Regions from separate parts of the Streptomyces sp. RG80 genome, predicted to be linked through region 2. Evidence: riboswitches for the same ligand, from Rfam matches in the RefSeq annotation. Region 2 holds a riboswitch; each other region holds the start of a gene.

Region 1 (3,243 bases), on a different contig from region 2:
CCGCGGGCCACCGCGTCGACGATCGCACCGTGCTCCGCCCAGGACTCGACGGGGTCGGCCGGCGCGTCCACGGCGTACATCCAGGAGATCTTGTGCCGCAGCTGGGTCAGCATCGAGGCGAGCGCGGGGCTGCCGGAGGCCTGGGCGAGCGTCTCGTGGAACCAGCCGCCCAGAGACCGCAGGTCGTCGCTGTTGCCCCGTCTGGCCCGCTCCTGGCCTAGCCTGACCAGTCCGCGCAGCACCTTGAGGTGCGCCTCGGTACGCCGCTGGGCGGCCCGGGAGGCGCCGAGCGGCTCCAGGAGCATGCGCATCTCCAGCAGGTCGGCGGCCTCCTGCTCGGTGGGTTCGGCCACGCACGCGCCCGCGTGCCGCCGGGTCACCACGAAGCCCTCGGCCTCCAGCGTGCGCAGGGCCTCCCGGACGGGGACGCGGGAGACGCCGTAGCGGCGGGCGAGGAGTTCCTCGGTGAGGCGGCTGCCGCGCTCGTAGACACCGGCGACGATGTCGTCCCTGATCGCGGTGCATACCGAGTGCGCCGGAATACGCATGACCGACCTCCGCTTTAATCCCCGTGAAACGTCGACGATTGACGTGTGTTCAGTGACTCTATTGCAAAGAGCGGGAATTTCCGATGGCGGGCCGGAATCCATGGATATTTTTTGGACAGCAACGCGACAGAAACGACGAAACCCCGGCTCGTGAGCCGGGGTTTCGAAGAGGTCTCGCGGTCCGTCGTCAGACGTTCACGCCGTGCGAGCGCAGGTAGGCGACGGGGTCGATGTCCGAGCCGTACTCCGCGGTCGTGCGGGCCTCGAAGTGCAGATGCGGCCCGGTGACGTTGCCGGTCGCGCCGGACAGGCCGATCTGCTGGCCCGGGGTGACCGTCTGGCCCACCGAGACACCGATGGACGACAGATGCCCGTACTGGGTGTACGTGCCGTCGTTCATCTTGATCACGACGTTGTTGCCGTAGGACCCGCCCCAGCCGGCCTCCACGACCGTGCCGGAGCCGACCGAGCGCACGGAGGTGCCGCTGGCGGCGTGGAAGTCGACGCCGGTGTGGCTGCCGGAGGACCAGACGGCGCCGCCGGCCTTGTAGCCGGTGGAGATGTACGAGCCCGAGATCGGGGAGACGAAGGTGTTGAGGCGCTTGCGCTCGGCGGCCGCGCGGGCGGCGCGCTCCTTGGCCTCGCGCTCCTTCTTGGCCTTGGCGGCGGCCTTCTTGCGCGCCTCCTCCTCGGCCTTCTGCTGCGCGGCCTCCAGGGCCGCCTGCTGCTGGGCCTCGGCCTGGGCGTCGATCTGGGCGGCGACCGAATCGCCGATGGTGATGACCGGGGTGAGTCCGGTCTGCTCGGCCGCGGGCTCCGCGGCGAGGGCCGGGGCGGCGAGGGTGCCGATGACGCCGGTGGTGGTGAGGGCCGCGACGCCCGCCACGCGAACGGTGCTGCGCTTCATCCGGCTCGGGGCGCGATGCTTCCCGGTGGGGCGCGTGAACGCCATGTAGTGGCTGGTCCTTTCCTTCCCTCTCGCCTACCGGGTTAGCTGACGGGTTCGGAGCAGGAAGGTCTCCTACGGACCCCCTCGCATGACGCGCGGGCGTCCGATTCACCCCAGGGACTACGGATGGGTCCCCGGCTCCCCTGGCTCGCGCCGTACGGGGACTCGGCGATGACTGTCCGGTGCCGCGGGCGCGGCGCACTGCCTGACGAACAGCCCGGACGAAGCTATGCGGGGCGACTTTCAATCCCCAAACGGATCAGGGTTTTTGTAGCGCATCCCACAGGGCAAACAGGCAACCAGCCTTCAATTCGGACATTAAGGGGCCCTGGTGACGCTTCAGTCACCAGGGCCCCTCCACGCGCGTGCCTCTACTCGGCGGTCACGACCGTCACTTCGCCGATGCCGAGGGCCTCCACGGGCTCCCTGATGGCGGACGCGTCGCCGACCAGGATCGTCACCAGACGGTCCACCGGGAAGGCGTTGACGGCGGCCGCGGTGGCCTCCACGGTGCCGGTGGCGGCGAGCTGCCGGTACAGGGTGGCCTGGTAGTCGTCGGGCAGGTGCTGCTCGACCTGGTCGGCCAGCGTGCTCGCGACGGCCGCCGCCGTCTCGTACTTCAGCGGGGCCACCCCGACCAGGTTCTGCACCGCGACGTCGCGCTCGGCGTCGGTGAGCCCCTCCGCGGCGAGGGTGCGCAGCACCTTCCACAGGTCGTCCAGGGCGGGACCGGTGTTGGGGGTGTCCACGGAACCGCTGATGGCGAGCATCGCGGCGCCGGTGCCTTCGGGGCCGGACCTGAGGACCTGCCCGAACGAGCGCACGCCGTAGGTGTAGCCCTTCTCCTCGCGCAGGACACGGTCCAGGCGGGAGGTGAGGGTGCCGCCGAGGCAGTACGTGCCGAGCACCTGCGCGGGCCACACGCGGTCGTGCCGGTCGGCGCCGATCCGGCCGATCAGCAGCTGCGTCTGCACGGCGCCGGGGCGGTCCACGATGACGACCCGGCCGGTGTCGTCGGCGGTGATCGGCGGCACCGGCCTCGGCTCGGCCGAGGAGCCGGTCCACGAGCCGAGGGTGTCGCCGAGCAGCTCGTCGAGGTCGGTGCCGGTGAGGTCGCCGACGACCACGACGGTGCCGGTGGCGGGGCGCACGTGCTTCTCGTAGAAGGCGCGTACGGCCGCCGAGTCGATGTTCCGGACGGTGTCCTCGGTGCCCTGGCGCGGGCGGGACATGCGCAGGTCCGCCGGGAACAGGGTCCTGGAGAGCTCCTTGGCGGCCCGGCGGGAGGGGTTGGCCAGCTCGTGCGGGATCTCGTCGAGCCGGTTGGTGACCAGCCGCTCGACCTCGCTGTCCGCGAACGCGGGCGCCCTGAGCGCGTCGGCCAGCAGACCGAGCGCCTTGGGCAGGCGGGAGACCGGGACCTCCAGGCTCAGCCGTACGCCGGGATGGTCGGCGTGCGCGTCGAGGGTGGCGCCGCAGCGCTCCAGCTCGGCGGCGAACTCCTCGGCGGTGTGCTTGTCGGTGCCCTCCGAGAAGGCCCGCGCCATGATCGTGGCCACACCGTCGAGGCCGGCCGGCTCGGCGTCCAGCGGGGCGTCCAGGAGGACCTCGACGGCGACGACCTGCTGGCCGGGACGGTGGCAGCGCAGGACGGTGAGGCCGTTGTCGAGCGTGCCGCGCTCGGGGGCCGGGAAGGCCCATGGCCGCGCCTCGCCCGCCTGCGGCTGGGGGTGGAATTCCATCGTG
Region 2 (3,243 bases):
AGCCTGGAGAGGTGGATCGGAAGGCGGAGGAGGGGCGACGCATCTCCGCCCTTCTGCGAGTGCTGCCCGTCGTACTGATCGTCGGCGGGATCGTCTACGACGTCCTGACCCCGCGCGCGTTCACCGCGATCCCCTTCTTCACCGCCGCCCCGCTGGTCGCCGCTCCCCTCTATCCGCTGGCCGGCACCGTGGTCACCGGGGCCGTGGCGCTGGCCGCCGCCTTCGCCGTCCACTTGCGGTTCGGCCTCCAGGTGGACGCCGATGCCCTCACCGAGGTGCTCACCGTGGCCACCGTCGCCGTGCTGGCCGCCCTCCTCAACCGGGTCGTGCGCCGCGGCGACCAGCGGCTCGCCTCCCAGCGCGTGATCGCCGAGGCCGCCCAGCGCGCGGTGCTGCCCGAGCCCGACGACCGGATCGGCGGCTTCGACATCGCGGTGCGCTACGAGGCGGCGCAGCAGGACGCCTTCATCGGCGGGGACCTGTACGCCGTGCAGGACAGCCCGCACGGGGTGCGCCTTGTGGTGGGGGACGTGCGCGGCAAGGGCATGGGCGCGGTGGCCGCCGTCGCCGTCGTCATCGGGGCGTTCCGGGAGGCCGCCGAGCAGGAGGCGAGCCTGGAGGCGGTCGCGGGGCGGCTGGAGCGGGCGCTGGCGCGGGAGGGCACGCGGCGCGAGGGGCCGGACGCCATCGAGGGGTTCACCACCGTCGTACTCGCCGAACTGCCGCACGGCGACGGGGTCGTACGGATCGTCAACCGGGGCCATCCGCCGCCGCTGCTGCTGTGTCCCGACGGCACCGTGCGGTCGTTGCCCGCCGCCGAGGCCGCGCTGCCGCTCGGCATGGGGGAGTTGGGGAACTGGCCCGACCGTGCCGAGGAGGCCGGCTTCCCGGGCGGGGCCACGCTGCTGCTGTACACCGACGGGCTCTCCGAGGCACGGGACCGGCACGGGGAGTTCTACGACCCGGCGGCGCGGCTCGCGGGACGCGCCTTCCGTGATCCGGGGGGACTGCTGTCCGCGCTCGCCGCGGAGGTACGGCGGCACACCGGGGGCGGCATGACGGACGACATGGCGCTGCTCGCCGTACGCCGACCGTGACATTGTCACGTGGGGTGATCGGGCGACCGCCCTCCGCATAACAACTGACATACCGTCAATACCTGTGGGGTCGCTGTGGCGGGGTCAACTCGCCCGTTTTTCACCGCTCATGGACCCGTACGTCCAGGCGAGAAAGGTTAATGATCAAGCGGAACAGCTTGGAATCCACACCCCGGGTCTATTAACGTTCGATAACGCAGCGCGGTCGTCCCAGCCGTCACAAGAGACGGCTCCGTGCTCACGCGCTTAATCCCGCAAGGGAGCCGGGGAACCATCAACCCTGGGGTGAATCGCGCCAATGCCGCCGTGGCAGCACGGTCGTTATACGCGCGTAGGAGACCTTCCTGCTCCGAACCCGTCAGCTAACCCGGTAGGCGAGAAGGAAGGAAAGGAGCACGCCCACGTGGCGTCAAACCGGCCTGCCCCCGAGGCCCCGTACGTGCCGAGCCAGCGCAGCACCGATGCCTTCGGCTACGGCAGCTACCACCACGACGAGGGCCCGCAGGAGGTCTGGAATCCCACCGAGGACTCCGTCCGACCGGCACGCGGCAAGCACCGGGTCGCCAAGCAGCGCAACGGTGGCTTCGCCCGCAGCTCCACTGTTCTGGGCGTCGGTGTCATAGCCGCCGTCGGCGGGGCCGGCATGGCCAGCGCCAACACCGGCAAGCCGCCGGTCTCCATCTCGATGCCCGACATGCCCTCCGTGGGCGGTGTCTTCGGCGGTGACGACGAGGCCCCCCAGGGCTCCACCACCCCGCTGAGCAGCCTCGCCACCGTCTCCACTGCTACGGAGACCGTCGAGAGCGGCACCTCGGGCGCCGGTGAGTCGCTGCGCAACCGGATCATGGCGCAGGCCGAGAGCCAGCAGACCCAGGTCGACAGCAAGGCGCGGCTCGCCACCCAGACCGCCGTCGCCGACGAGGCCGCGAAGGCCGAGGCCGCCGCGCTGAAGAAGGCCGCGGACGACGCCGCCGAGGCGAAGAAGAAGGCGGAGGCGGAGGCCGAGAAGGCCGCCGAGGCCAAGCGCCTCGCCGAGCTGGCCAAGCAGTACACGCTGCCGACCTCCTCGTACACGATCACCTCCACGTTCATGCAGGCCGGCTCCCTGTGGTCCTCCGGCTACCACACGGGTCTCGACTTCGCCGCTCCCACGGGCACGCTCATCAAGGCGGTCCACAGCGGCACCATCACGCAGGCGGGCTGGGACGGCTCGTACGGCTACAAGACCGTCCTCACCCTCGACGACGGCACGGAGCTGTGGTTCGCCCACCAGTCGTCGATCAGCGTGAGCGTGGGTCAGAAGGTCGGCACCGGCGATGTGATCGGGCGCGTGGGCGCGACCGGCAACGTCACGGGCGCGCACCTGCACCTGGAGGTCCACCCCGACGGCTCGTCCAGCGGGATCGACCCGATGGCGTGGCTGCGGAGCAAGGGGCTCACGCCCTGAGGTTTCTTGATCCACCGGCGGCCCTGACGCACACCCCCCGACGTCAGGGCCGCCGGTTTTGCGTTTCCGGCACTTCCCGCGTTTACAAGAACTTTGCGGCCGTTCCGGAAGAGCGCCCTCCGTGCGGGCGTTGGCCCCGTACATGACTTCTCTTCGCAAGCTGGGCACGTCCGACCTCGAGGTCTTCCCGCTCTCCCTCGGCGGCAACGTCTTCGGCTGGACCGCCGACGAGGCGCAGTCCTTCGCCGTCCTCGACGCCTACGCGGCCGCGGGCGGCAACTTCGTCGACACCGCCGACTCCTACTCGGCCTGGGTCGAGGGCAACGCCGGCGGCGAGTCCGAGACCATCATCGGCAGGTGGGTGAAGGCGCGGGGCAACCGCGACGACGTCGTGATCGCCACGAAGGTCAGCCAGCACCCCGACTTCCCCGGCCTGACGGCCGCGAACATCAAGGCGGCGGCGGACGCCTCCCTGCGCCGCCTCGACACCGACCACATCGACCTCTACTACACCCACTTCGACAAGCCCGAGGTGCCGGTCGAGGAGATCATCGGCGCGCTCGACGAGCTGGTGAAGGCGGGCAAGGTCCGGCACATCGCCGCCTCCAACATCTCCGCCGAGCGCCTGGAGGCCTCCCTCGCCTTCTCCGAGCGCGAGGGACTGGCCCGGTACGTGGCGCTCCAGCCGCACTACAACCT
Region 3 (3,243 bases), on a different contig from region 2:
ACCAGGCGCGGAGCGGGGAGGGTCCGGGCATGAGGCGATGCTAGGGAGCGCGGGAGGAGGGCGGGGGCAGGGCACGCGCGCGTGCGTGGAGATGGCCTCCATCTGAGTAGTTCCGCTCATGACAACCACCGTGCCGGGCCGGAACACTCTGCCCATGCTCCTCAGGCGATCAGCCGCAGCGGCCGCCCTCCTCGCGATCACCCTGACCGCGTGCGGAAGCCAGAAGGGTGGTGCGCGGGCGGAGTCCGCGCCGTCCGCGCAGTCGACAGCTCCCTCGCCCTCCTACGCGCCCCCGCCCAAGTGCGCACAGGCCGCCCGGACGCCCGCCCCGGTGCCGTCCTATCCGAGTCCCCGCACCGGCACGGTCCGGCCGGAGGAGAACCTCGACCAGCCCCCGAACTACGCCGACAACCACGCGTACCGCATGCAGGCCTCCCTGAGCGCCGAGCAGCGGGCCAGCGGCCAGGCGTCGGCGGAACTCATCCTCGCGGAGCTGGCGAAGGTCCGGAAGGAAGGCGGGTCGGGGGAGTACGGCGGCTTCAGCGACGCGCGCGTGAAGGCGGCGCTGGCCCGTGTCGGCTGCGGCGAGAAGCACGGGCTGTCCGTCGGGAACGGCTTCTACGCCGTCTACACGGGCGTCGTGTGCGTCTCCGGACGAGTGACGAAGGACGAGCTGACCGGCGAGGTGCACGGCGTCTACGCCGAGCCCCAGCCCGGTGAGGGGCCCTGTGTCGAGAACCGCGGAGGTCACTGACGCCAGGGCCCTGCGGCGCGTCAGGCCGGCCGCACCACGCTGTGGATCGCCGACTCACCGTCGTAGTAGATCGACTCCTCGCGCACGTACGCCCCCGGCTTCGGCGCGTGGATCATCATGCCGTTGCCGATGTAGAGGCCGACGTGGGTGACGTCGTCGTAGAAGAAGACGAGGTCGCCGGGGCGGGCGTTGGCGAGGGTGACCGTGGCGCCGAAGTTCACCTGGTCGTAGGTGGTGCGCGGGAGGGTGATGCCGGCGGCGTTCCAGGCGGCCTGGGTGAGGCCGGAGCAGTCGTAGGAGTCGGGGCCGGTGGCGCCCCAGACGTACGGCTTGCCGACCTGTGAGCGGGCGAAGGCGAGCGCCTTCTCGGCCTTGGTGGCGTACGAGGAGTCCGTGGCCTGGGAGGACGACGACGAGCCGCTGGTCGACTCCTGGGCGGCGGCCGCCTCCTGAGCCGCCTTGTCCTCGGCGGCCTGCTGCTTGGCCAGTTCCGCGGCCTTGCGGGCGGCCTCCTCCTGCTTCTCCTTCTCGATCGCCGCGAGCCGCGCCTTCTCCTCCGCGGTCAGCTTCGACAGCAGCTCGCGCGCGTCGGACAGCTTCTGCTGGACGGTGGCCTTGGCGGTCTTGAGGTCGCTCTGCGAGTCGGTGAGCGTCTCGAGGCTCTGGGTGGCCTCCTGCCGCTTCTTCATCGTCGCGGACTGCTCGGTGACGTAGTCGTCGACCGCGTCCTTCTGACGGGACGTCATACGGCCCATCAGCTGCGTCTGGTCGAAGTAGTCCTGCGGGGAGTCCGCGAGCAGGAAGGTCGCCGTGTCGGGCGCGGAGGCGCCGGTGCGGTACTGGGCCGCGGCGAAGGAACCGAGCTCCTCGCGGGCCTCGTTGAGCTTCTGGGTGCGCTTGGCGACGTCGTCGAGGAGGGTGTCGACCTCCTTGCGCTGCTTGGCGGTCTTCTCCTTGGTCGCGTTGTACTTCTCGGTCGCCGACTCCGCCTGGCGGTAGAGGTCGTCGACCTTCTTCTCGACCTCCTCGATGCTCGGCTTGTCGTCGGTCGAGGGGGCCGCGGTGGCCGTCTGGGAGAGCAACGCCACGGAGGTGAGGGCGGCCGTGGCCAGAGCGGGGGTGCGTATACCTGCCACGCGCGTACCAGCGGGAGGCGACTTGCGGTGCGACGCCAAGGTTGGCGACTCCTTCCATGCTCCGCCTACCGAGTTAGCTGTCGGGTTCGGGCGGGTGCTTCGGAAGGTGTGCCCTACGGCCGTTCCCCGGAGGGGAGTTGGGCCGATTCACCCCAGGTCGGTGTGGGTCCCCGGCTCCGGCTGCCTGGACGGGCGCACCGGACTCGGCGGAGGCCGCGCGGCCCGGCGATGTTCGCCGGTGGGGGTCGTACGGCCTTCCGGCACGGTAGCCAACGCGTGTGGCCCCTGTGAAGGTTGATGTTCGATATGCCCGATACATTTTCGTGACCTTAGGTCAGGACGTAGCCGACCGTGGCCAATACGGAGTGATCTGCCAGGAGTTGTACGTATTTTGGGCGGAGTGACGACGTCCGCCCGCTTCCGGACGCTAACTTCCAGCCGAGCCGCGGTCGGGTGCCGTGGCGCACGAAGGGCACAGGGGGTTCGGCCATGAGGAAGCGCACATCGTTCGTCGTCGCCACAGGAGTCGCGCTCGTCGCCACCGCGGGCCTCGCCCCGGCGACCGCCTCGGGCGGCCACGGCGGCGGAAAGCCGGTCGTCCGCGTGATCGCGACCGGCCTCGACAACCCACGCCAGCTCTCCTACGACCACGACACCGGGCAGCTGTACGTCGCCGAGGCCGGCCGCGGCGGCAAGAAGTGCATCGGCGAGGGACCCGAAGGCGAGACCTGCGTCGGCCTCTCCTCCGCCGTCACCAGGATCTACTGGGCCCAGGGCGCGTGGCAGCACCACCGGGTCGTGCAGGGCCTGCCCTCGGGCGCCGCCCCCGACGGCGGTTTCGCGACCGGCCTGGACGGCGTCTCCGCCCTCCACGGCGAGCTCTGGGGCGTCGAGACCTACGCCCCGCCGGAGGCCGGCGTCCCGACGACACCACCCTGGAACAAGCTCGGCAAGCTGCTGCGCATCGACCCCGGCGGCGGCCACGACAAGGCGAGGATCGCCGCCGACATCTCGGCCGTCGAGTTCCGGTACAACCCGCACAAGGCCTCCGTCGAGTCCAACCCGTACGCCGTCCTCGCGCTCCCGGACGGCCGCCGGATCGTCGCCGACGCGGCGGGCAACGACCTGGTCGTCGTGTCACCCAAGGGCAAGGCGCGCCCCTTCACGGTCTTCCCGGACCATGACCGCAACCAGTCCGTCCCCACGTCCCTGGCGCTCGGCCCCGACGGCAACCTCTACGTCGGCGAGCTGAACGGCGAGGCCCAGAAGCCCACGGCGCGCGTGTGGAAGGTCGACCCCCGGACCGGCCGGATCCTCGGCTGGAAGTCGGGCTTCGGCTCGATCACCGGCATC

The links. A riboswitch is a leader RNA that binds a small molecule or an ion and turns the genes downstream of it on or off. The one in region 2 is predicted to bind cyclic di-AMP.
Region 1: linked by a shared signal. The riboswitch ahead of ABKA17_RS10755 (M23 family metallopeptidase) and the one ahead of ABKA17_RS45400 (M23 family metallopeptidase) in region 2 are both predicted to bind cyclic di-AMP.
Region 3: linked by a shared signal. The riboswitch ahead of ABKA17_RS00895 (C40 family peptidase) and the one ahead of ABKA17_RS45400 (M23 family metallopeptidase) in region 2 are both predicted to bind cyclic di-AMP.

Annotation. Positions count from the first base shown of each region.
Region 1 is NZ_JBEAAJ010000003.1:121,546-124,788, reverse strand. Features, by position in the region: gene ABKA17_RS10760 (GntR family transcriptional regulator) at 1-548, opposite strand, end outside; gene ABKA17_RS10755 (M23 family metallopeptidase) at 736-1,500, opposite strand; cyclic di-AMP (ydaO/yuaA leader) riboswitch at 1,513-1,678, opposite strand; gene ABKA17_RS10750 (M16 family metallopeptidase) at 1,869-3,243, opposite strand, start outside.
Region 2 is NZ_JBEAAJ010000020.1:21,526-24,768, reverse strand. Features, by position in the region: gene ABKA17_RS45405 (PP2C family protein-serine/threonine phosphatase) at 12-1,097, shown strand; cyclic di-AMP (ydaO/yuaA leader) riboswitch at 1,331-1,489, shown strand; gene ABKA17_RS45400 (M23 family metallopeptidase) at 1,501-2,544, shown strand; gene ABKA17_RS45395 (aldo/keto reductase) at 2,687-3,243, shown strand, end outside.
Region 3 is NZ_JBEAAJ010000001.1:178,925-182,167, forward strand. Features, by position in the region: gene ABKA17_RS00885 (tellurite resistance/C4-dicarboxylate transporter family protein) at 1-31, opposite strand, end outside; gene ABKA17_RS00890 (hypothetical protein) at 155-754, shown strand; gene ABKA17_RS00895 (C40 family peptidase) at 775-1,929, opposite strand; cyclic di-AMP (ydaO/yuaA leader) riboswitch at 1,938-2,095, opposite strand; gene ABKA17_RS00900 (ScyD/ScyE family protein) at 2,380-3,243, shown strand, end outside.